DNA from 3 places in the Klebsiella africana genome. Region 1 is predicted to be linked to each of the others. Evidence: predicted binding sites of a transcription regulator. Region 1 holds the regulator's gene; each other region holds the start of a gene.
The links. Region 1 encodes ArgR, which controls arginine synthesis, uptake and breakdown. Its sites were predicted from a motif close to ANTGAATAAAAATACANT; they were not measured.

Region 1 (8,112 bases):
GTGTCCAGCATACCTTCCAGCGCCTGCTGTTCAAAGGCGCTAAGTTTGCCGATAGACTGACGCTCTTCTACACCATTTTTTCCCAGCAGCAGCGGCTGGGAGAAGAAACGCGCATAGTGGCCGTCGCCTTCCACGTAGGCGCACTCCACCACGCCCTTTTCTCCCTTCATCGCACGTACCAGAGAGAGACCAAAACGGGCAGCCGCCTGCCCCATCGACAACGTTGCCGATCCGCCACCTGCTTTCGCTTCCACGACTTCGGTACCGGCGTTCTGAATACGTTTAGTGAGGTCGGCCACTTCCTGATCGCTAAAACTAACGCCGGGGATCTGCGACAGTAATGGCAGAATAGTCACCCCGGAGTGACCACCAATGACCGGGACTTCCACCTCGGTTGCCGATTTACCTTTCAGCTCCGCCACAAAGGTATTGGAGCGGATAATGTCCAGCGTGGTGACGCCGAACAGCTTGTTTTTATCGTACACGCCGGCTTTTTTCAGTACTTCAGCGGCGATGGCCACGGTGGTATTCACCGGGTTGGTGATAATGCCGATGCAGGCCTGCGGGCAGGTTTTGGCAATCTGCTGCACGAGGTTCTTAACGATACCCGCGTTCACATTAAACAGGTCGGAACGATCCATGCCGGGCTTACGCGCCACGCCCGCGGAGATCAGCACCACATCCGCGCCTTCCAGCGCCGGGGTAGCATCTTCACCGGAAAATCCTTTAATTTTTACATCTGTGGGGATATGACTTAGATCTACCGCCACGCCCGGCGTAACCGGAGCGATGTCGTACAACGAGAGCTCTGAACCTGAAGGCAGTTGGGTCTTAAGTAGTAGGGCAAGCGCCTGGCCGATACCACCGGCGGCGCCAAGGACTGCAACTTTCATCCTAAACTCCTTATTATGGTTAATTTAGTCTTTCGTTATTCCGTCGCCTGGACCTTAATTCACAAGATGAACAATTACAATGATTATGGCTGAAGAATGCATTATTGTGCGTAGCAATAGAACAGCGGCGCACTTTATGCTTCCTGACTGACCATCCAGCAAAGCGAAGTACCGGATCGACTATTGGTTACAATACACCCAGCCAGTTGCGCAAAACAACACCAACTCAATAACATTTCATTTACTTTTACATGGCTTTAAGCGTTGTGATGAGAACATGTTCCTTATACGTTTTTTTTGCTAAAATATGCCCCCTTCATAACATTATTGACCTATCCTTTCGCGGATTATTTGCATAAAAATTCATGGTTATGCATAATGATGTTGATTTTACCACCATAATCTGGGTGACTTATGCGAAGTTCGGCAAAACAAGAAGAACTGGTTAAAGCGTTCAAAGCGCTACTTAAAGAAGAGAAATTCAGCTCGCAGGGAGAGATCGTCCAGGCGCTGCAGGAAGAGGGCTTCGAGAATATCAACCAATCGAAGGTCTCCCGCATGCTCACCAAATTTGGCGCGGTGCGTACCCGTAACGCCAAAATGGAAATGGTCTATTGCCTGCCTGCCGAGCTTGGTGTACCGACCACCTCCAGCCCGCTGAAGAATTTAGTGCTGGATATCGACTATAACGATGCCGTAGTGGTGATTCATACCAGCCCCGGTGCCGCACAGCTGATCGCGCGTCTACTCGACTCGCTGGGCAAGGCGGAAGGTATTCTCGGCAGCATCGCCGGGGATGACACCATCTTTACCACCCCGGCGCGCGGTTTTACGGTGAAAGATCTGCACGACGCCATTCTGGTTCTGTTCGAGCAGGAACTCTGAGTATTCCCCTCTGGCTATCGTCAGAGGGCGACTTCCCCTCCTTTTTGCCTCTCTCCCCCTCTCCTACGACAACAACTATTTAACAATTAGTGTCATTTACGATGCCTATACGTTCTTTTACTAACGGGAAAAGCGTAAAACGCACAAAAGATCAAATTCGAATACCTATATGATTTTATTAGAAATAAATCTTATCGCTGTCGCTAACATGTCATTTTTAATTCTTATCCGTTATAAAAAGCGCAATCCATTGTAACTATTAACGCACAAAACAATTAGCATGGTATTAATATTTTTGGTGATTAGTGTATACTTGGTTTTGTGATGAGGGTCACGAAACAAAGACCCCCAACAAAAAGATTCGACGAGGTGAACATCATGAAAATCAAAACCGCTGTAGCTGCTCTCAGTATCCTTTCTGTCGTGTCATTTGGCGCTTTCGCCGCTGATATTATCAACAGCGAGCAGGCCCAGGGCCGCGAGGCTATCGGCACGGTTTCCGTCGGCGCGGTAGCATCCTCCCCGATGGATATGCATGAAATGCTGAACAAAAAAGCGCAGGAAGAAGGGGCTTCTTCTTACCGGATTATCGAAGCCCGCACTGGCGACCACTGGCATGCCACTGCTGAGCTGTATAAATAAGTTTTAGACGTCAACGGTTAACCTGACAAAAATTCTCTACCGCGGCCCGGCCTCATACATCGCCCTGCCGCGGCAAAACAAAGACTGGAGTAAAGATTATGAAACGCGCAATGATCATCGCATCCCTTGGCCTGGCTTCCCTTCTCTCTTTCGGTGCCAGCGCGGCTGTTCAGCAAGTGAACGCAGAGCAAGCCCAAAATCTGCAATCCATGGGTACCATCTCCGTTTCCCAGGTAGGCAGTGCGCCAATGGACATGCGTCAGGAACTGGCGGCTAAAGCCGAGAAAGAAGGCGCCAGCAGCTACCGTATTATTGAAGCACGTACCGGCGATAGCTGGCACGCCACCGCTGAGCTGTACAAATAAACCCTCGTCGTCTTATTTCGACGACTTGCCCCCGCCTGTCGGGGGCTTTTTTTTGCTTATCGCAAAACCTGGTCAGATAACGCGTTCCGTTTCCACAACGGAACAACGAGTTACAGGTTGGCATCTTTATCTTTCGACCTATCGGCAGTATGTAGCGGTGCGCCGAGTGTCGCTTTAAACCAGTTAACGACCCGGTCGATAACCGGCTTCTGATACCAGCTATCATCACCATGTTCAGCGCCTTCGATCAGCACATACTCTGCCTTATTATCTTTCGCTATTAATGCCTTATAAAGCTGGGCGCTTTGTACGGGTGACACCAGAGAGTCAGCGCTGCCATGCATAATCAAAATCGGCGGTTCGTTACGGGCAATATGCCCCATCGGGCTGGCATTGAGTGCTTTTTGTCTGTCGCTGCCAATCGTAGCGCCAGGCCAGTTGCGAAATGCACTGCCATGCACCAGGAGCGCTTCCGTCACGGCAGGCGAGGCGTGCACTTTCTGAATCTCAGGTGGGAAGCCTTCACCTATATTCAACAGGTTAGAGATGCCGTATAGCGTCACTGCCGCCTGAACCGCAGAGGACTGGTCGAGAAAATCGCCCTGTTCCCAGCTTTTCTCACTCTGAGTTAACGCCATCATCTGCGCCATATAGCCGCCTGCAGAATCGCCCAGCACGCCGATACGTTTAGGATCAATGCCATATTCCGCTGCGTGCGCGCGCAGATAGCGGATAGCCGCTTTGCCATCGACAACCGGTGCCGGAAACGTGTCTGGCACAGTGCGGTATTCTGCTGCTGCGACGACAAACCCGGCTTGCGCCAGCGCCATGCGCATTTCGATAAATTTATCCCATGCCGCGCTGGTGAATCCACCGCCAGGGAAGTAAACAATGGCGGGCTTCAGATCGTGGTTTCGCGGCACCAGCAAAGACATATGCATCTGACGAACGGAAACCGCATTTTTAATCTGGCTGTAAACCACGCCATTGAAGGTATCAATACGGCCACGGGTATGATCTACGCGCATAATCTGCGCGCCATCAGCGTAACCGGGGAGTTCCGCGGCGTAAGTCGTCGCCGCAATGGAGCCCAGCATCAGGCCACTGGTCAGTATAAAAGGAAGGGTTTTCATGGTTGGCGTCCTGGATAAGACCTGCAAAACGCAGATCAAATAAAATATGCATTCATGGTTCAGGCAGTGTATTACCGAAAAATAACGGTGAATAATGCGCTTTTTGCATCAAATCCATCAGCTTTTTAGATAAAAATGCAGTTCCCTTTAACGTATTGCGCAGAATTAAGGGGCCAATACCTTTTCGTTAAACGCTGACCACGAACGACAGCGCCTCACCACCACGTTCGCTGCCCTGGGTCTATAAATATGGGGATAATGGCGCCTTCCCCCAGAACGTCAATACGATGTTTACCGGCAAAACGGTTCGACTTTTTATCGCTGTCTGGCGTTAAAGCGCAACTCCCCCTCCAGCTCTTCCTCTGCTTCATCAAATAATAAAATCAGTGCGCCAAAACGCCGACGCTGCTTGTCATTTAAATGAATAAATTCAATGTCCAACGGTAACGGCAACATCCCACCGGTCACCGCATCCCACAGCGCATCGAGATTATTCACCTTATCGTGAGCCAGTGCGAAGGTTCGTGAAAACTCGCGATAGAAATCCTGCTGTTCGGCAATTTCGTCAAAATCAAACGTATAGGTGGTCATGGCAGCCCTCCCGTATTCTATTCCTGTCGCCGTTAAGTATAGCGATAAAAAAACCGACGCCTGAGCGTCGGTTTACGGGTTAACTGCTGGTCAGCGCATGCTGGTATTTGTGCAGCATCTCCACCAGTCGCCGCACCGGTTCGGTCACCTGCGGCGAGGCCTCCCAAACCCGTAGCTTCTCCTGGTAGACGTCAAGCTCAGCCAGCAGCTGAGTGAAATAGCGCCGACGCTTATCATCGCTGCCGGCGGAAATCACATGATCCGCAGTACGGCGTAACTGTCGATGGAACGCCGACAGATCGTCATTTACCGGAACGGGCGCATCACGCAGGCGCTGATGGGCGATAATCAACGTCAGTGCCAAACGGAAGCGAGCGACATCGCCAGGAAATTTATTGAGCAATAAAAACAGCTGCTGATAGAGTGCGGGCAGATGATTCTCTTTGCGACGCGCCGAGTTGGTGGTCAGCGAAGAAACCGCCGCCGAGACAAACTGGTTCAACAGCACCCGACCGGTTCTGGCCCGTGAGTTATCCCTGACAATGAGAATGACCATCAGGGCAAGAAAACAACCGACAATCTGCCCCAGCGCGCTGTCGAGGAACTGACTGAACTGGAACTGCATCGGATTATCCAGCACCAGAATGTTAATGGTGCTCGCCAGCGCCCCCAACGATCCGAGACGCCTTTTCTGCACTTCTATCCCGATAAAGAACGCCATCGCCGCCAGGCTAATGCAGAGCAGCAGCATGCTCTGCTGCGTCGCCGGCATGATCACCAGGAAGTACAAGGTGCCCAGCGGTAACGCCGCCAGGGTGCCGTAGAGGAAATCTATCGCCACCATTCGGGGATTCGGCAGACGCATGGCCAGCGCGGTAACCACGGCAATCATTACCATCGCGCCGCTGCCTGAAGTCCAGCCCGTCCACAGCCAGAACAGCGTCCCGAGAATACAGGAGACGGAGGTGCGCCAGAAGTTTACCATCGCGTGATGACGTTCGGCGGACTCTACTTTGACCACCGTTTCGCCACGCAATACGCCCTCTTCGATGCGGCTGATCTTGGTGTTGCCGACCACGCCACGCTTAAGTAATAAATAGCGCGTAGCGGCACCCACCCAGCTATAGATCGTGACTGGCGTATTATGCTCGCCTTTCCAGGTCAGGAACCGGCGCATACGCTTCAGCTGCTGGTGGACATCCTGAACCGTCTCAACCGGCTCGGCGAACAGTTCGCGGTAATCATCCGTCACCATTTCCGGGCGCGAGTTCTGGATCAGGTAGGTTTCACAAGCCTGGGTAATAAGCGTTAACGAAAGGGTATTGATGGCTTTCAGACGCTGATTCGCCTTCGCCCAGCGTGAAGATTCCATAATCAGGTTACTACGCATGCCTTCCAGGGCCGCAGTGCGACGCACCAGTGCTCCCCAGGCCTGATCCACTTCCTCTTTGTCGCCATGCGCAACGCATAGCTGCATCAGCTTATATTGCGCAATCAGCAGGTTATCCAGCTCAAGGTCGATCTCTTTTTTAATCGAACGCGGAGAGAACAGTAGGTCAGCGACGATGGCGCTAACAATACCGATAACAATTTCGCTGCAGCGCTCAACGGCAAACTGCGGCGCCAGCATCGGATCAGTATGGATAGTGATAATGATAATCAGCGCGGTGTACCCGGCCAGCCCCCAGGCATAGGAGTTCTCGACCTTGACCAGCGAGGAGATCCAGGTACAAAACCCAGCCCACAGGCAGCAAACCAGCATCATTAGCAGAGGAGCGCGGATCATCAGGATGATAATGACCAGCGCGGCAATACAGCCAATAAAGGTCCCGGCAATACGTAACATCCCGCGATAGCGAATCGCGCCAGAGTACGGCTCTCCCCCGGCGGCAAACGCTGGCCCGGCAGCGACGATCGCCGCCGTCAGCACCGCCCAGCGCGGCGTTTCGAGCTGAAAATGGAAACCGACGAACAGCGCCAACACCACCGCGCATGCAAGCTTAATAGCAAAGCGGAGGTGCCGGGGAGCAATGGTATATGTCCCCATAGCGATTAACCGAATTCGCGCAGGCGCATAGCCAGTTTCTGGAAGAAGTTAGCCTGGCTGGTGTCACGGTCTTCTTTACCGGTGATGACGACCGTCGCGGTAGTGCCTGACGGCCACAGGTTTCCCTGCTGGTGGTCGAGGCGAATACGCACCGGCACACGCTGCGCCAGACGCACCCATTCAAGGTTAGAGTCGACCGAGGCCATGCCTTTCGAGTCGCTGCTGCTGCTGGCGTTGGTCACCCCCGCGGCGATACTGTCCACGGTGCCTTTCATGGTTTTGCTGCTGCCAAGCGGGGTAATCTCTGCACGGTAACCGGGGCGGACGCCTTCCAGCTTGGTTTCTTCCAGATAGGCCATGACGTAAAAGGTATTCTCTTTCACCAGCGCCACTGCAGTAGAACCGCGGGTGATAAATTCTCCGTTATAGACATTCAGGTTGGTCACCCAGCCATCCGCAGGGGCGCGGATCACCGTGCGTTCCAGATCCAGCCTGGCCAGATCGCGGCTGGCCACGGCTTTCGCCAGCTGATGCTCAACGGTTTGCAGCACGTTATTCGCCTGGTCTATCTCTTCCCGCGACATCGCCTGTACGCCGAGCTTATTGCGTCGACCGGCTTCAACGCGTTTCTCCTGGGCTAACGTCTGGTAGTAGGCGACATCGGCCTCTGCCTGATCCAACGCTTTTTGGTAACGAGGTTGGTCAATAACGAACAATACCTGGTCTTTCTTAACCAGTTGGTTATCCTTGACGTTTACCTGGGAAATCAGCCCCGAGACATCCGGTGCAATGGCCACAATATCAGCGCTAAAGCGCGCATCCCGCGTCCACGGCGAGGCGGTGTAATAGACCCAGGCGCGGAAAATCGCCACAAAGGCCAGAATGACCAGTATCACGGTAATAGCGGTACGGAGGATATTTCTTGTTAGTGTTTTCACATCAACCTCAAACGAACAAGCGCGATATCAAATAAAAAAGGCAGCAATAAAGCGCCGTATTAAACAGTGCAGGGTGCCAGACAAAATCGTAGATGCCGGTCGGAACCAGCAACCGGTGCACCAGCCAGAAGATGGCCAGCGACAACAGTAACTCGAAGAAGATCGGCGGAAACGATAAGCCGAAAATCACGATGACAGGAAACAGACTCATGATGACCTTGAATAAGAAGCGTACAGGTAGTGAGCGAGATGCGTTTATTATGTAGCTAACAATATATTAACGTAACAATTGCAGCATTATCTATAATGTGTGATCTAAATCACTTTTAAGCCAGAGTGAATAATGGAACGATTAAAACGCATGTCCGTCTTCGCCAAAGTGGTCGAATTAGGTTCATTCACCGCGGCGGCCCGCCAGCTTCAGATGAGCGTTTCCTCGATCAGCCAGACCGTTGCTAAACTGGAGGATGAACTGCAGGTGAAGCTGCTTAACCGCAGCACCCGCAGCCTTGGCTTAACAGAAGCCGGTAAAATCTATTACCAGGGCTGCCGTAGGATGCTCTTTGAAGCGCAGGATGTCCATGAGCAATTATACGCATTTAACAACACGCCAATCGG
Region 2 (8,112 bases), 650 kb from region 1:
GCCGAGTTTGATAATTAATGGGTTCATCATCACACCTTAAATAAGAGACTGCGTCTCAGCGAAGCCGAAACGAATATTCGCGCACTGCACCGCCTGCGCTGCGGCGCCTTTCAGCAGGTTATCTTCAGCCGCGACGACGATAAGATGGTCGTCCTGCACGGCAAAACCGATATCACAGAATGGCAGACCCTCGACGCTTTTCAATGCGGGTACGCCTTTATCATATAAACGTACCAGCGGTTTATCGGCGTAAGCCTGCTGGTAAACCGCCGCGATCTGCGCATGGCCAACGCCCGGCTTCAGGCGGCAGGTAATGGTTTCCAGGATGCCACGCTTAAAATTACCCAAGTGCGGGGTAAAAATTACCTTTGCCCCGAGGTGGCTGGCAATCTCCGGCTGATGGCGATGGTTAAATATGCCGTACGGCTGCAAGCTAACTTCACAGAAGCTGTTGCCGATCGCGGCCTTACGACCCGCGCCGCTCACCCCGCTGGTAGCGTTGATTACCGGCCACTGGTTCAGATCCAGCAGACTGGCATCAATCAGCGGCTTCAGCGACAGCTGCGCCGCCGTCGGGTAGCAGCCTGGCACTGCGATTAACTGCGCGTCTTTAAGCGCATCCGCGCTCCACTCCGCCAGACCATACACCGCCTGTTTGAGCAGGTCGGGATGCTGATGAGTGAAACCGTAATATTTTTCGTAGAACGCCCCATCGTTAACGCGGAAGGCACCGGAGAGATCGAACACCACGCAGCCGGCAGCAAGGAACTGCGGCGCCAGATCGTGACTCACTTCGTGCGCGGTGGCGAGAAACACCACGTCCACGCCAGCGCTGAATTCGCTGATATCGGACATCGGCTGCAGCGGCATATCGACAATGCCTTTGAGCTGCGGATGCAGGTCGGAAATTAATTTTCCCGCATCATTGCTTTGCGCGGAGACCGTTAAAGCGGTTATGTTCATATGCGGATGACGATTGATATAGGTCACCAGCTCTGCGCCGGCATAACCACTGGCACCCACAATCAGCGTATTTAACATTGGAAGCGCATCTCCTTACATTCGATGGGTTTTCTTACGCTCAACGATATTGTATTTTTATTCACAATAAATGCATGAATATTGATACTATCACGACCCAAGGTGTGTCAACAATGAAAAACAATTTACCGCCCTTTATCGAGATTTACCGCGCGTTGATCGCCACACCGTCCATCAGCGCGACCGAAGAGGCTCTCGATCAAAGCAATGAGTCTTTAATCAATTTGCTGGCAGGCTGGTTCCGCGATCTCGGCTTCAATGTTGAGGTACAGCCGGTGCCGGATACGCGCCATAAATTCAACCTGCTGGCCAGCACCGGACACGGCGCCGGCGGCCTGCTGCTCGCCGGGCATACCGATACCGTGCCGTTCGATGATGGCCGCTGGACGCGCGACCCGTTCACCCTCACCGAACACGATAACAAGCTCTACGGCCTCGGCACGGCCGATATGAAAGGCTTCTTCGCCTTTATTCTCGACGCCCTGCGCGATGTCGACGTCACCACACTAAAAAAGCCGCTGTATATTTTGGCCACCGCCGACGAAGAGACCAGCATGGCCGGCGCGCGCTATTTTGCCGAAACCACCCGGCTGCGCCCGGACTGTGCCATCATCGGCGAGCCCACCTCCCTGCAGCCGATCCGCGCCCACAAAGGCCATATGTCCAACGCGATCCGTATTCAGGGCCAGTCCGGCCACTCCAGCGATCCGGCGCGCGGGATCAACGCCATTGAGCTGATGCACGACGCCATCGGCCGCATTATGCAGCTGCGCGATCTGCTAAAGGAGCGCTACCACTTCGAGGCGTTTACGGTCCCTTACCCAACCCTCAACCTGGGCGCTATCCATGGCGGCGATGCCTCAAACCGTATCTGCGCCTGCTGTGAACTGCATATGGATATCCGCCCGCTGCCGGGGATGACCCTTAACGATCTTAATGGTCTGTTGGGCGAGGCGCTGGCCCCGGTCAGCGAACGCTGGCCGGGCCGCCTGACGGTCTCAGAGCTGCATCCGCCGATCCCTGGCTACGAGTGCCCGCCGGACCATAAGCTGGTGCAGGTGGTTGAGAAACTGCTTGGCGCCCAGACCGATGTGGTGAACTACTGCACCGAAGCGCCGTTTATCCAGACGCTGTGTCCGACGCTGGTGCTCGGCCCGGGATCCATCAATCAGGCCCATCAGCCTGACGAGTATCTGGAGACGCGCTTTATCAAGCCGACCCGGGAGCTGATTAGCCAGGTGGTCCACCACTTCTGCTGGCACTAAAATCGCCCTCTTTTTCCGCCCCGCTCTCCCGGGGCGGAACGGTGACGATCGTCACATTTCCATAAGCGATGCTTATCCAGCGACCCCTGAATTAAATTTCGCAAATTACGGCGATTTACTCGTTTGCTGAAGCGATTTCGCAGTAATTGACGTGGGGGTATTTACGTGGCTTTATAAAAGACGGGTTGCTTATCCGTTGCTCACGTTCCAGCGCAGCGGATATAACAAAATAAAATGAGATGGGGTGTCTGGGGTAACATGAACGAACAATATTCCGCATTGCGTAGTAATGTCAGTATGCTCGGCAAGGTGCTGGGCGATACCATCAAGGATGCATTGGGAGAAAATATTCTTGATCGTGTCGAAACTATCCGTAAGTTGTCCAAATCTTCACGCGCCGGCAACGAAGCTAACCGCCAGGAGCTGCTGACCACGCTGCAGAATTTGTCTAACGACGAACTGCTGCCGGTGGCCCGTGCCTTCAGCCAGTTTCTGAATCTGGCCAACACCGCTGAGCAGTACCACAGCATTTCGGCCAATGGCGAAGCGGCCAGCAATCCGGAAGTCATTGCGCGTACCCTGAGAAAGCTCAAAGACCAACCCAATCTCAACGAAGAGACCATCAAACAAGCGGTGGAATCTCTGTCTCTGGAGCTGGTGTTGACCGCCCACCCGACCGAGATCACCCGCCGGACGCTAATCCATAAAATGGTGGAAGTGAACAACTGCCTTAAGCAGTTGGACAACAAAGATATCGCTGACTACGAGCACCATCAGCTGATGCGCCGTCTGCGCCAGCTGATCGCCCAGTCGTGGCATACCGATGAAATTCGTAAGCACCGCCCTTCCCCGGTCGATGAAGCCAAATGGGGTTTCGCGGTGGTGGAAAACAGCCTGTGGGAGGGGGTGCCTAACTATCTGCGCGAGCTGAACGAACAGCTGGAAGCCAACCTTGGCTACCAGCTGCCGGTGGACTTTGTCCCGGTGCGTTTCACCTCGTGGATGGGCGGCGACCGCGACGGCAACCCGAACGTGACCGCCGATATCACCCGCCACGTGCTGCTGCTCAGCCGCTGGAAAGCGACCGACCTGTTCCTCAAAGACGTGCAGGTGCTGATCTCCGAGCTGTCGATGGTGGAGTGTACCGACGAATTGCGCGCCCTGGCCGGCGCCGAGGGCGCTCAGGAACCGTACCGTTACCTGATGAAAAAACTGCGCGCTCAGCTGATGGAGACCCAGGCCTGGCTGGAAGCGCGTCTGAAAGGTCAGAAGCTGCCGAAACCGGCCGGACTGATCACGCAGAACGAGCAGCTGTGGGAGCCGCTGTACGCCTGCTATAAATCGCTGCAGGCCTGCGGCATGGGCATTATCGCCAACGGCGAGCTGCTCGACACCCTGCGCCGCGTGAAGTCTTTCGGCGTACCGCTGGTGCGTATTGATATCCGTCAGGAAAGCACCCGCCACACCGAAGCGCTGGGTGAAATGACCCGTTACCTCGGGATCGGCGATTACGAAAGCTGGTCAGAAGCCGACAAACAGGCTTTCCTGATCCGTGAACTGAATTCCAAACGTCCGCTGCTGCCGCGCCAGTGGGAGCCCAGCGAAGAGACGCGCGAAGTTCTCGACACCTGCAAGGTGATCGCCGAGGCGCCGCGCGGATCGATCGCCGCCTACGTGATCTCGATGGCGAAAACGCCGTCCGATGTGCTGGCGGTTCATCTCCTGCTGAAAGAGGCCGGGATTGGCTTTGCTCTGCCGGTGGCCCCGCTGTTCGAAACGCTGGACGACCTGAACAACGCCAACGACGTCATGACCCAGCTGCTGAATATCGATTGGTACCGCGGCTTTATCCAGGGCAAGCAGATGGTCATGATCGGCTACTCAGACTCCGCCAAAGATGCTGGTGTGATGGCCGCCTCCTGGGCGCAGTATCAGGCGCAGGACGCGCTGATCAAAACCTGTGAAAAAGCCGGTATCGAACTGACGCTGTTCCATGGTCGCGGCGGCTCTATCGGCCGCGGCGGCGCGCCAGCCCACGCGGCGCTGCTCTCGCAGCCGCCGGGAAGCCTGAAAGGCGGCCTGCGCGTCACCGAGCAGGGCGAGATGATCCGCTTTAAGTACGGCCTGCCGGAAGTGACCATCAGCAGCCTGTCGCTGTATACCAGCGCCATTCTGGAAGCCAACCTGCTGCCGCCGCCGGAGCCGAAAGCCGAATGGCGCGATATCATGGCTGAGCTGTCCGACGTCTCCTGCAAGATGTATCGCGGCTACGTGCGGGAAAACAAAGATTTCGTGCCTTACTTCCGTTCCGCGACCCCGGAGCAGGAGCTGGGCAAACTGCCGCTGGGTTCGCGTCCGGCAAAACGTCGCCCAACCGGCGGCGTCGAGTCGCTGCGCGCCATTCCGTGGATCTTCGCCTGGACCCAGAACCGCCTGATGCTACCAGCCTGGCTGGGCGCTGGCGCTGCGCTGCAGAAGGTAGTCGAAGGTGGAAAACAGAGTGAACTGGAAGCCATGTGTCGCGACTGGCCGTTCTTCTCTACTCGCCTTGGTATGCTGGAGATGGTTTACTCGAAGGCCGACCTGTGGCTGGCGGAGTACTACGATCAGCGCCTGGTGAAACCAGAGCTGTGGGCGCTGGGTACCGAGCTGCGTAAGCTGCTGGCTGCCGATATCAACGTCGTGCTGGCCATCGCCAACGACTCCCATCTGATGGCAGACCTGCCGTGGATCGCCGAGTCTATCCAGCTGCGTAATATCTATACCGACCCGCTGAACGTCCTGCAGGCGGAACTGCTGCACCGTTCACGCCAGGCTGAAGAAGAGGGTAAGGACCCGGATCCGCGCGTTGAACAAGCGCTGATGGTCACCATCGCCGGCGTTGCCGCCGGGATGCGTAACACCGGCTAATCTATCACCCCCGGCCGCCCGGCCGGGGGATTTTTCACCCATTCTAGTGGTGCAGCATCTCATCAACGATCTGCTCTTTATGCAGCGCATAGGGATAATAGGTCGGCCAGTTATCCATCTCTTTCAGCAACGCCTCCTGTGATTCATTGCCCATGAAAATATGGAAATGCTGCGATTTACGCGGGCCAATGATATGGTCGCTGAATTGCACAAATTTCGGCGCATTGGCATCGCCCTGCTGGCACTCGAACAGATAACGCACGCCCTTCTTGCCGGAGGCGTAATGCAGAATTTTGTAGCCTGAATAGCGGTATTTGCAGCTATTAACGGTCTGGCCAACGTGGAACTCAATGACGTCATCTTCAATGCCAATCTGCTCCACATCGGTGGCGTAGCCCTTCTTATAATAGGCACGATACTCCTCCACGCTCTTGCCGCCGGGCTTTTTCGCCTTCTGCTCCAGCACCGGATCGAGATCGCCGTTGAGCAGATACGGGTTCACCGACTGCCAGACGCCCTCCCAGTCGCTCAGCGCGCGGTCCTGCACATCTTTATCCGCAAAAATACCTTCGCTGGCCTGACGCTCGACTTCGGTTAACGCCGGTCCATGGCTATGGTTGCCGTGGGCGAACGCCTGGGCGCTGGCTAACGCCATGCCGAATCCCAAGGCCAGTAGGGGGATCTTTCTGGTCATTACTCTCTCCTGAGTTTGATATCAATGGCGACAAATTGTTACGATATAACATATCTTCACTGAGAAGCAAGAGCGACAGACTGGCGCTTTTACCGCTGGAATAATGTTCGGTATGATGAAAGAGGTGATGCGCTGAACGGAAGAATGATGGACAACGATATCAATCAGCTTATTGATTCATTGCTAAAAAAGCAGAATGGCATCGGCCGGGTTCATTTTACCGGCGAGGTGCGCTCGCCTGCTGAGCCGGTGGTGCAAGTGGATTTTCCCCGTCTGAATATCCTCCTCGATGGGCAGTTGCGCGACCAGGCGCTCGGCGATAACGCCCCTCCCCTCGACGCCAACGACGTGCTCTATATTCCTGGCGATAGCTGGAACTGCCCGCAGTGGCAAGCGCCCTGCCTGCTGTTAAGCATCCTGTTCGATAAGCAGCAGCTGGAGTGCTCGCTGCAGCACTGGAATGGCAAGGCGATAACCGTTGTCGAAAAGCGGCAGGCGCTGCGCCGCGGGCCGCGTGTCGGCTCATTTCTGCTGCAGGCGCTCAATGAGCTCCGGATGCAACCGCAGGAGCAGCGAACTGCCCGCAGCATCGTCGTCAGCCTGCTGAGCCACTGCCATGATCTTCTCGGCAGCCAGGCACAAACTTCCTCGCGCAGCCAGGCGCTGTTTGAAGCGATCCGCCAATATATGGACATCCATTATGCGGAACCGCTGAGCCGGGAATCGGTGGCCCAGGCGTTCTACCTCTCTCCCAACTATCTTTCTCATTTATTCCAGAAATGTGGGCCAATGGGCTTCAATGAATATCTGAACCATATTCGTCTCGAACAAGCCCGTATGCTGCTGAAGGGCCACGACATGAAAGTGAAGGATATCGCCCACGCCTGCGGCTTCGCCGACAGCAATTACTTCTGCCGGCTGTTTCGCAAAACCACAGAGCGCTCACCGTCTGAGTATCGCCGTCAATATCACAGCCAGCTGACGGAAAAATCATCCCCGGCCAAAAACTAGATTTTTGTGTGTTAAACCTGACTTTTGTGCGCGCTAAAGTTTCCTCCCATCCCAGGCATCGTCGATAAATGTGATCTAAATCATCCTTACTCGTGATGCGTACATTTATCCAGTTTTTGGCAAATTTGTCATCTGGTGATCCTTCGAACGAAAGCCGTATGCTTACCTCAACGACAGAACCGAATTAAGTATTGAGGAAAACATTATGGAACTCTATCTGGATACCGCCAACGTCGCCGAAGTGGAACGCCTGGCCCGCATCTACCCGCTGGCCGGGGTAACGACCAACCCGAGCATTATCGCCGCCGGTAAAACCCCGGTCTGGGATGTACTGCCGCGCCTGCAAAAAGCCGTTGGTCCAGAGGGCACCCTCTTCGCGCAAACCATGAGCCGCGACGCGCAGGGTATGGTGGAAGAGGCCAAACGCCTGAGCAACGCCGTGCCGGGCATCGTGGTTAAAATCCCGGTCACCGCCGAAGGGCTCGCCGCTATCAAACTGCTGAAGAAAGAAGGCATTCCAACGCTGGGTACCGCCGTCTACAGCGCCTCGCAAGGCCTGCTGGCCGCGCTGGCCGGAGCAAAATACGTCGCACCTTATGTTAACCGCGTCGACGCCCAGGGCGGGGATGGCATCCGCATGGTGCAGGAGCTGCAATCTCTACTGGAAATGCATGCGCCCGAGAGCAAAGTTCTGGCGGCAAGCTTCAAAACGCCGCGCCAGGCGCTGGATTGTCTGCTGGCTGGCTGCGAAGCAATCACCCTTCCACTAGATGTAGCGCAACAAATGCTCGGCACCCCTGCGGTAGAGTCAGCCATAGAGAAGTTTGAACAGGACTGGAATAACGCCTTTGGCACGCTGAACCTGTAACCGGATCCGCGCGCCGCCTGCGGGCGGCGTCACGGTCATCGAGGAGGAATCGAAATGGATCGCATTATTCAATCACCAGGCAAATATATCCAGGGCGCAGGCGCCATCAAGCGCCTCGGCGACTATCTGAAACCGCTGGCCGAACGCTGGCTGGTGGTCGGTGATAAGTTCGTACTGGGGTTTGCGGAAGAGATGCTGCGTAAAAGCCTGGCCGACGCCGGCCTGGCGGCGGAAATCGCGCCGTTCGGCGGTGAGTGTTCGCATAATGAAATCAACCGTCTGCGCGATATCGCCGGCAGTGCGAAGTGCACCGCCGTGCTGGG
Region 3 (8,112 bases), 420 kb from region 1:
CCCTGACCTGTTCGGAGTGCAACGTTTGCGAGAGCGTCGCCTGCCCGGTGGGTATTTCCCCCATGCGCATCAACCGTCTGCTGAAACGTGAGCTGAGGGCGAAAAATCTGCGCTACGACGGGCCGCTGCGACCGGCGGACGAGATGGCGAAGCATCGGCTGGTGCCGGTCAAGCGGCTCATCAGCAAACTGGGGCTTGATCCCTGGTATCAGGAGGCGCCGCTGACGGCGGTGGAACCGGGGGTGACCTGCGTCACCCTGCCCCTGCGCCAGCATATCGGCATCAGCGCCGTGCCCTGCGTCGCGCCGGGAGAGCAGGTGACGCGTGGCCAGCTGCTGGCAGATATCCCTGCCGACGCCCTCGGCGCGCCGGTACACGCCAGTATTGACGGCCTGGTCTCCGCCATCACGGAGCAGGCCATTACGCTTGTAAGAGGTTCATTACGCTTGTAAGAGGTTAATCATGACCCAGGCTATCGGAATTTTAGAACTGACCAGCATCGCCAGGGGGATGGAGCTGGGCGACGTCATGCTGAAAAGCGCGAACGTACAGCTCCTGCTCTGCAGAACCCTTTGCCCCGGGAAATTCCTGCTGATGCTCGGCGGCGACGTCGGCGCCGTGCAGCAGGCAATCGCCGCCGGCACCGCGCGCGCCGGGGAAATGCTGGTGGACAGCCTGGTGCTGGCCAACATTCACCCCAGCATCCTACCGGCGATCAGCGGTCTCAACGTGGTCGAGCAGCGACAGGCGGCGGGGATCGTCGAAACCTGGAGCGTAGCGGCGTGCATCAGCGCCGCCGACCGCGCGGTGAAAGCCGCCAACGTCACCCTGGTGCGGGTCCATATGGCGTTTGGTATCGGCGGCAAATGCTACATGGTGGTGGCGGGTGATATCGCCGATGTCGACAACGCCGTCACGGTGGCCAGCGACAGCGCAGGCGAGAAAGGATTACTGGTTTACCGGGCAGTGATCCCGCGACCGCACGATGCGCTGTGGCAACAGCTGATGGAGGGATAATGGAACCGCAAACCCCTACCGAACGCATGATCCAGGAGTATGTCCCGGGCAAACAGGTCACTCTGGCGCATCTCATTGCCAATCCTGGCAAAGATCTGTTCAAAAAGCTGGGTCTGCCGGACGCGGTCTCCGCCATCGGCATTCTTACCATTACCCCCAGTGAAGCATCGATTATCGCCTGCGACATCGCCACCAAATCCGGCGCGGTGGAGATCGGCTTTCTCGATCGCTTCACCGGCGCGGTGGTGTTGACCGGCGATGTCTCCGCCGTGGAGTACGCGCTCAGGCAGGTCACACGCACCCTCGGTGAGCTGATGCGCTTCACCGCTTGCCCAATTACCCGGACCTGAGCCCATAAAACGCCTGATGCTTATCGGACCCAGCCAGTGCGGCAAAACCTCGTTGACCCAGGTATTGCGTGGCGAAACGCTGCGTTATCAGAAAACGCAGGCCATCGTCTGGACGCCGACCACCATCGATACCCCCGGGGAATATCTGGAAAATCGCTGCCTGTACAGCGCGCTGTTAACCAGCGCCTGCGAGGCCGATGTCATCGCGCTGGTACTGAATGCCGATGCGCCCTGGTCACCTTTTTCTCCGGGGTTTACCGCCCCGATGAACCGCCCGGTCATCGGGGTGATCACCAAAGCCGATTTGGCCGCCCCGCCCCGTCTGCAACAGGTCCGGGCATGGCTCGACGCGGCGGGCGCCGGACATATCTTTATCACCAGCGCGTTAACCGGCGACGGGCTTGATGACCTGTTCGCCTGCCTGAATACAGAGGAATATCAATGACCTATAAAATCATGGCGATTAACGCCGGCAGCTCCTCCCTGAAGTTTCAGCTGCTTAACATGCCGCAGGGGGCGTTGCTCTGTCAGGGGTTGATCGAACGTATCGGCCTGCCCGAGGCCCGCTTCACGCTGAAAACGTCGGCACAGAAATGGCAGGAGACGCTGCCCATCGCTGATCACCATGAGGCAGTGACCCTGCTGCTGGAGGCGCTGACCGGCCGCGGGATCCTGAGCAGCCTGCAGGAGATCGACGGCGTTGGCCACCGCGTCGCCCACGGCGGCGAACGCTTCAAAGACGCCGCGCTGGTCTGCGACGATACCCTGCGGGAGATCGAGCGCCTGGCGGAGCTGGCGCCGTTGCATAACCCGGTCAATGCGCTGGGCATTCGTCTTTTTCGCCAGCTGTTACCCGCGGTACCGGCGGTGGCAGTTTTTGATACCGCCTTTCACCAGACCCTGGCGCCGGAGGCCTGGCTCTATCCCCTCCCCTGGCGCTATTACGCCGAGCTGGGCATTCGCCGCTACGGTTTTCACGGTACCAGCCATCACTATGTCAGCAGCGCGCTGGCGGAAAAGCTGGGCGTACCGCTGAGCGCCCTGCGGGTAGTAAGCTGCCATCTGGGCAATGGCTGTAGCGTCTGCGCCATCAAAGGCGGGCAGTCGGTGAATACCTCAATGGGCTTTACCCCGCAGTCCGGGGTGATGATGGGCACCCGCAGCGGCGATATCGACCCGTCGATTCTTCCCTGGCTGGTGGAGAAAGAAGGGAAATCCGCCCAGCAGCTCAGCCAGTTGCTGAATAATGAATCCGGGCTGCTTGGCGTCTCCGGTGTATCCTCTGATTACCGCGACGTCGAACAGGCAGCTGACGCCGGCAACGAACGGGCGGCTCTGGCGCTGTCGCTGTTTGCCGAACGCATTCGCGCGACTATCGGCAGCTATATCATGCAGATGGGGGGTCTGGACGCGCTGATTTTTACCGGCGGCATAGGCGAGAATTCCGCCCGGGCGCGGGCGACGATCTGCCGCAATTTGCACTTTCTCGGCCTCGCGCTGGACGACGAGAAAAACCAGCGGAGCACGACCTTTATTCAGGCGGATAATGCGCTGGTCAAAGTGGCGGTGATCAACACCAATGAAGAGCTAATGATTGCCCGCGACGTCATGCGTCTTGCATTGCCGCAGGCGCGCGAGCTGGCGGTGTCGGCATAAACGACGCACCTCCTCTTGCGGAGAATCATGGTAACCGGCGGGCCGCCATGCCACTATGCGCCCTGGCGAAGGTAAGCGGAAAGGTGAAAACGTGGCTGTTGCACAATGTCCCGCCTCGTGCGGAGAACTTATCCAGGGCTGGATCCTCGGCAGCGAAAAGCTGGTCTCCTGTCCGGTGGACTGGTACAGCACCGTCGAGGTCGAGACCGGGGTGCCACGAAAAGACGAGCGGCCGCTGTCGCGGGCGATGGTCGACCAGCTGCTGGCCCACTGGGGCTATCCTCCAGCGCTGAGCCAGCAGATCCGCATCACCCTGCACTCAACGATCCCGGTGGCCAAAGGGATGGCCAGCAGCACCGCCGATATCGCTGCCACCGCCGTCGCCACCGCCCATCATCTGGGCCATCTACTGGATGAGCCGACGCTGGCGCGCCTGTGCGTCGCGCTGGAGCCTACCGACAGCACCCTGTTTCGCCAGCTGACACTGTTCGATCATAATACCGCCGCCACGCAAATCGCCTGTCCCCCTCCGCCGGCGCTCGACCTGTTAGTGCTGGAGAGCCCGCTGACGCTGCGCACCACCGACTATCACCAGCTACCGCGCGAGCCGGGCCTGTTGGCAAACGCCTCCCGGCTGCAGCTGGCGTGGGAGAAAGTGCAGCAGGCCTGCCACTGCGGCAACCCGCAGCTGCTGGGCGAAGCAGCAACCATCAGCGCCATTGCCAGCCAGCAGCTGTTGCCTAAGCCGGGATTTGACGTACTGCTGGACCTGGTGGAAAACGCAGGGCTCTATGGCCTCAACGTCGCGCACAGCGGCAGCGTCGTCGGCCTGCTGCTGGACCGCCGTCGTCATGACGTCGAATTTCTGCAATGGCGGCTGGCAGACAGCGACATCGCCGCCCACTGGCCGCAGCAGCATCTGTTGGCGATGGTGCCCGGGGGCGTCACCCTGCAGTAGGCCTCAGGCCAGCGCCCGGCGCAGCGCCGCCAGCAGCTGGTCGTTTTCCTCGGCGCTGCGGATCGCCACCCGGAAATAGCGGCTATCCAGCCCCGGGTAGTTGGCGCAGCTGCGGATCAGCACGTGCTGGCGCAGCATGGCATATTGCAGGTCAAGATCGGGTCTGTCGCAGCGCAAGAACAGGTAGTTAGCACGCCCGGGCCACACGGTCAGCCCGGCCATCTCCTGCAGCTGCGCATAGAAACGCGCTCCCTCCTCCTGCAGCCACTGCCAGGTGGCCCGCTGATACGCCCGATCCTGGAGAATAATTTCCCCGGCCAGGGCGGCATAGGCATTAATGGACCACGGCATTTGTCGCTCGCGCAGTCGGGCCACTGCCTGCGCGTCAGCGTTGAGCAGATAGCCGAGACGCAGCCCCGGAATAGCATAAAATTTGGTCAGCGAGCGCAGAACCCAGACGTGCGGGTACTGCGCCAGCAGGGGAATAAATCCCGGCTGGTCGGGCATAAAATCAAGAAAGGCCTCATCGAGGATCAGGCTGATATTCAGGGCCCGGCAGCGCTGCGCAATGGCTTCCAGCAGGCCCCGCTCCGGCAGCAGGCCGGTGGGGTTGTTCGGGGTGCAAAGAAACAGGCAGTCCAGCGCCGGAGTCAGGGCATCGAGGATGGCGTCAGTCAGCTGCCAGCCATCGCACTCCCGCAGGGCATACTCCACCACCTCGCAGTCCACCGTCTGCAGCGCCCGCCGGTACTCCGCAAAACCGGGAATGACGATCATCGCCCGCCGCGGCTTAAGACCGTGAGCGAGGGTGAAGATCGATTCAGTTTCGCCGTTGCCGGCGAGGATATGCGCCGCCGGTAGCTGATGGTGGGCAGCCAGCGCCAGGTGCAGCTGCTGATACTCGACGTCAGGGTAGCGTTCGGCGCAGCCTGGATTGTCAACGATCGCCTGTCTGAGCGAGGCAGGCATCCCCAGCGGATTGATGTTGGCGCTAAAATCCAGCAGCTCGCCGGGGGCTATGCCCAGCAGGGCGGCGGCCTCGCGGATGTTACCGCCATGGGCGCTTTTCAGTAAGGCCATGTCCCTTTCCTGTGTGGTTATCCGCGGCGGGCCAGCGTCGCGCCGTCGGCGAAGTAGGCTTTAATCCCGGCGAGGATCGACTCGGCCACCTCCTGCTGGAATTTGGCTGTTTTCAGTTTCCGCTCTTCTTCCACGTTACTGATAAACGCCGTCTCCACCAGAATGGAGGGGATATCAGGCGCCTTCAGCACCGCAAAGCCCGCCTGCTCTACCCGATTCTTGTGCAGATTATTGATGTTGCCCATTTTCTCCAGCACCGCCTTGCCAAATTTGAGGCTGTCGGCGATGGTGAGGGACTGCACCATATCGAACATGGTGTGGTCGACGTAGCGGTCACCGCTCTTGCTGACCCCACCGATCAGATCGGAGGCGTTCTGCGTCTGGGCGAGATATTTTGCCGCGGTACTGGTGGCCCCCTTGGTGGAGAGGGCAAACACCGAAGAGCCGCTGGGCTGGCGGCTGGTAAAGGCGTCGGCGTGAATCGACACGAACAGGTCGGCGCGCTGCTTCTGCGCCTTGGCGACACGCACTTTCAACGGGATAAACACGTCTTCGTTGCGGGTCATATAGGCCTTCATATTGCCTTCTTTGTCGATCAGCGCCCGCAGGCGACGGGCGATCTGTAGCACCACATCTTTTTCGCGGGTGCGATACTTCCCCACGGCGCCGGAGTCTTCGCCGCCGTGCCCGGGATCGAGCATGATGACAATCGGTCGGTCGCGCCCGGCTTTGCCCGGCTGCGGCCCGCTTTGCGCCGGCGGCACCTGCCGCTCCAGATCGCCTTTGTTGTAATCCTCGAGCAGCGCCAGCAGCGGATCCTGAACATCGGTGGCGTTGGAGGGATAGAGATCCATCACCAGACGCTCTTTAAAGCCGGCCACCGGCGCGAGGGCAAACAGCTGCGGCTTAACATTCTGCTTGAGTTCGAAGACCATGCGCACGGTTTGCGGATCAAACTGGCCCACGCGGGCGGACTTAATAAAGGGATCGTCAGCGCGGATCTGCCCTCCCATGCCCTTCAGTACCGAGTTCAGGTTAACCCCCTCCAGATCGACCACTACTCGTTCCGGATTACTGAGGGCAAACTGCCGGTATTTCAGCACATGATTCGATTCCACCGTAACGCGGGTATAGGTCGATGCTGGCCAGACGCGAACAGCGACCACCCGCGCGGCGGCGGCCAGCCCGACAGGGCTCACGCTCATTAACCACATGGCGCCCGCCCCCTGCAATAAACGGCGACGGCTTAATCCAGAGTTGTTTCCCGACATGCCACTCCCAAGCAATAAAAACGCATTTATACCCAAAACAAACAGATTGACCAGAAACTTTAACGAAAGGCATATAACCTGTCATCTATAAAAGGGTAAACATTCATTGACACCCTGCGCCGGGTCACATGTTTTTCGTGACTTAGCCTAAAATTGGGGCTTGCGTTTAACAGCAAAACAGAATAAAAATACAATAATTACGAATAATCATGCATTGAGGGTTTGTCATGGTGAAGGAACGTCGCACTGAACTGGTAGAAGGATTCCGCCATTCTGTTCCCTATATTAATGCCCATCGGGGAAAAACGTTTGTCATCATGCTGGGCGGCGAAGCCATTGAGCATGAAAATTTCTCAAATATTGTCAATGACATAGGATTATTGCATAGCCTGGGCATTCGCCTGGTGGTGGTCTATGGCGCCCGCCCGCAGATTGACGCTAACCTCGCCGAGCACCATCACGAGCCGGTCTATCACAAGCAGACGCGAGTGACTGACGCCAAAACGCTCGAGCTGGTTAAGCAGGCGGCGGGGATGCTGCAGCTGGAGATCACCGCCCGCCTGTCGATGAGCCTCAACAACACCCCGTTGCAGGGAGCCCATATCAACGTCGTCAGCGGCAACTTTATCATTGCCCAACCGCTAGGCGTCGATGACGGCGTCGATTATTGTCACAGCGGACGCATTCGCCGCATTGACGAAGAGGCGATTCATCGTCAGCTCGATAGCGGCGCCATTGTCCTGATGGGGCCGGTCGCGGTGTCGGTCACCGGCGAGAGCTTTAACCTGACTTCGGAAGAGATCGCTACCCAGCTGGCCATCAAGCTGAAGGCGGAGAAGATGATCGGCTTCTGTTCGTCGCAAGGGGTTTACAACCAGGCCGGGGAAATTGTCTCCGAATTGTTCCCTAATGAAGCGCAGGCCCGCGTCGAAGAGCTGGAAGCAGACGAAGACTACAACTCCGGCACCGTGCGCTTCCTGCGCGGGGCGGTGAAGGCCTGCCGCAGCGGCGTACGGCGCTGCCACCTGATCAGCTATCAGGAAAATGGCGCGCTGCTGCAGGAGCTGTTTTCACGCGACGGCATCGGCACTCAGATCGTCATGGAGAGCGCGGAGCAGATCCGTCGGGCGACCATCAATGATATCGGCGGTATTCTTGAGCTGATAAGCCCGCTCGAGCAGCAGGGCATCCTGGTACGCCGTTCCCGCGAACAGCTGGAGATGGAGATCGACAAATTCACCATTATTCAGCGCGATAATACCACTATCGCTTGCGCCGCCCTCTATCCTTTCCCGGAAGAGAAGATCGGCGAAATGGCCTGCGTGGCGGTGCATCCGGATTACCGGAGCTCGTCGCGGGGAGAGGTGCTGCTGGAGCGTATTGCCGCTCAGGCCAGGCAGATGGGGCTGAGCAAGCTGTTCGTGTTAACCACCCGCAGTATCCACTGGTTCCAGGAGCGCGGCTTCACGCCGGTAGATATTGACCTGCTGCCGGAGAGTAAAAAGCAAATGTATAACTATCAGCGCCGGTCGAAGGTGCTGATGGCCGACCTCGCTTAAGTTCATCTCCTCTTTACCTAACGGCCCGGGATAGCGCGACACTTATCGCTTTATCCTGGGCCAGTCTCCACCCTGTTCGCGTCGGCGCTTATCTGCGACACGCGGGCTAAATTCCTGGTTTCCGCGCAGGCCATTCCTTTCCCGCTGGCTCACCGATATGCTATTGGCTGTCGACAGGATGTCGACTGGCGCCACGGCCACCCCCCGCCCTGCAAGGATCG

Region 2: the regulator ArgR is predicted to act here: its motif matches at 1,090-1,107, upstream of argC (N-acetyl-gamma-glutamyl-phosphate reductase).
Region 3: the regulator ArgR is predicted to act here: its motif matches at 6,510-6,527, upstream of argA (amino-acid N-acetyltransferase).

The regions. Positions count from the first base shown of each region.
Region 1 covers NZ_CP084874.1:494,527-502,638, reverse strand. Annotated here, with positions in the region: gene mdh (malate dehydrogenase) at 1-893, opposite strand, end outside; gene argR (transcriptional regulator ArgR) at 1,308-1,778, shown strand; gene yhcN (peroxide/acid stress response protein YhcN) at 2,157-2,420, shown strand; gene yhcN-B (DUF1471 family stress response protein YhcN-B) at 2,519-2,785, shown strand; gene LGL98_RS02395 (alpha/beta hydrolase) at 2,896-3,918, opposite strand; gene LGL98_RS02390 (barstar family protein) at 4,234-4,509, opposite strand; gene aaeB (p-hydroxybenzoic acid efflux pump subunit AaeB) at 4,589-6,556, opposite strand; gene aaeA (p-hydroxybenzoic acid efflux pump subunit AaeA) at 6,562-7,494, opposite strand; gene aaeX (p-hydroxybenzoic acid efflux pump operon protein AaeX) at 7,502-7,705, opposite strand; gene aaeR (HTH-type transcriptional activator AaeR) at 7,838-8,112, shown strand, end outside.
Region 2 covers NZ_CP084874.1:5,090,635-5,098,746, forward strand. Annotated here, with positions in the region: gene argB (acetylglutamate kinase) at 1-30, opposite strand, end outside; gene argC (N-acetyl-gamma-glutamyl-phosphate reductase) at 37-1,041, opposite strand; gene argE (acetylornithine deacetylase) at 1,155-2,306, shown strand; gene ppc (phosphoenolpyruvate carboxylase) at 2,565-5,216, shown strand; gene zinT (metal-binding protein ZinT) at 5,260-5,910, opposite strand; partial or broken gene LGL98_RS24460 (AraC family transcriptional regulator) at 5,935-6,921, shown strand; gene fsa (fructose-6-phosphate aldolase) at 7,127-7,789, shown strand; gene gldA (bifunctional L-1,2-propanediol dehydrogenase/glycerol dehydrogenase) at 7,844-8,112, shown strand, end outside.
Region 3 covers NZ_CP084874.1:916,162-924,273, reverse strand. Annotated here, with positions in the region: gene LGL98_RS04545 (4Fe-4S dicluster domain-containing protein) at 1-452, shown strand, start outside; gene pduT (propanediol utilization microcompartment protein PduT) at 463-1,017, shown strand; gene pduU (propanediol utilization microcompartment protein PduU) at 1,017-1,367, shown strand; gene pduV (propanediol utilization protein PduV) at 1,372-1,812, shown strand; gene LGL98_RS04525 (acetate/propionate family kinase) at 1,809-3,023, shown strand; gene LGL98_RS04520 (L-threonine kinase) at 3,115-3,981, shown strand; gene cobD (threonine-phosphate decarboxylase CobD) at 3,985-5,061, opposite strand; gene amiC (N-acetylmuramoyl-L-alanine amidase AmiC) at 5,079-6,332, opposite strand; gene argA (amino-acid N-acetyltransferase) at 6,560-7,891, shown strand.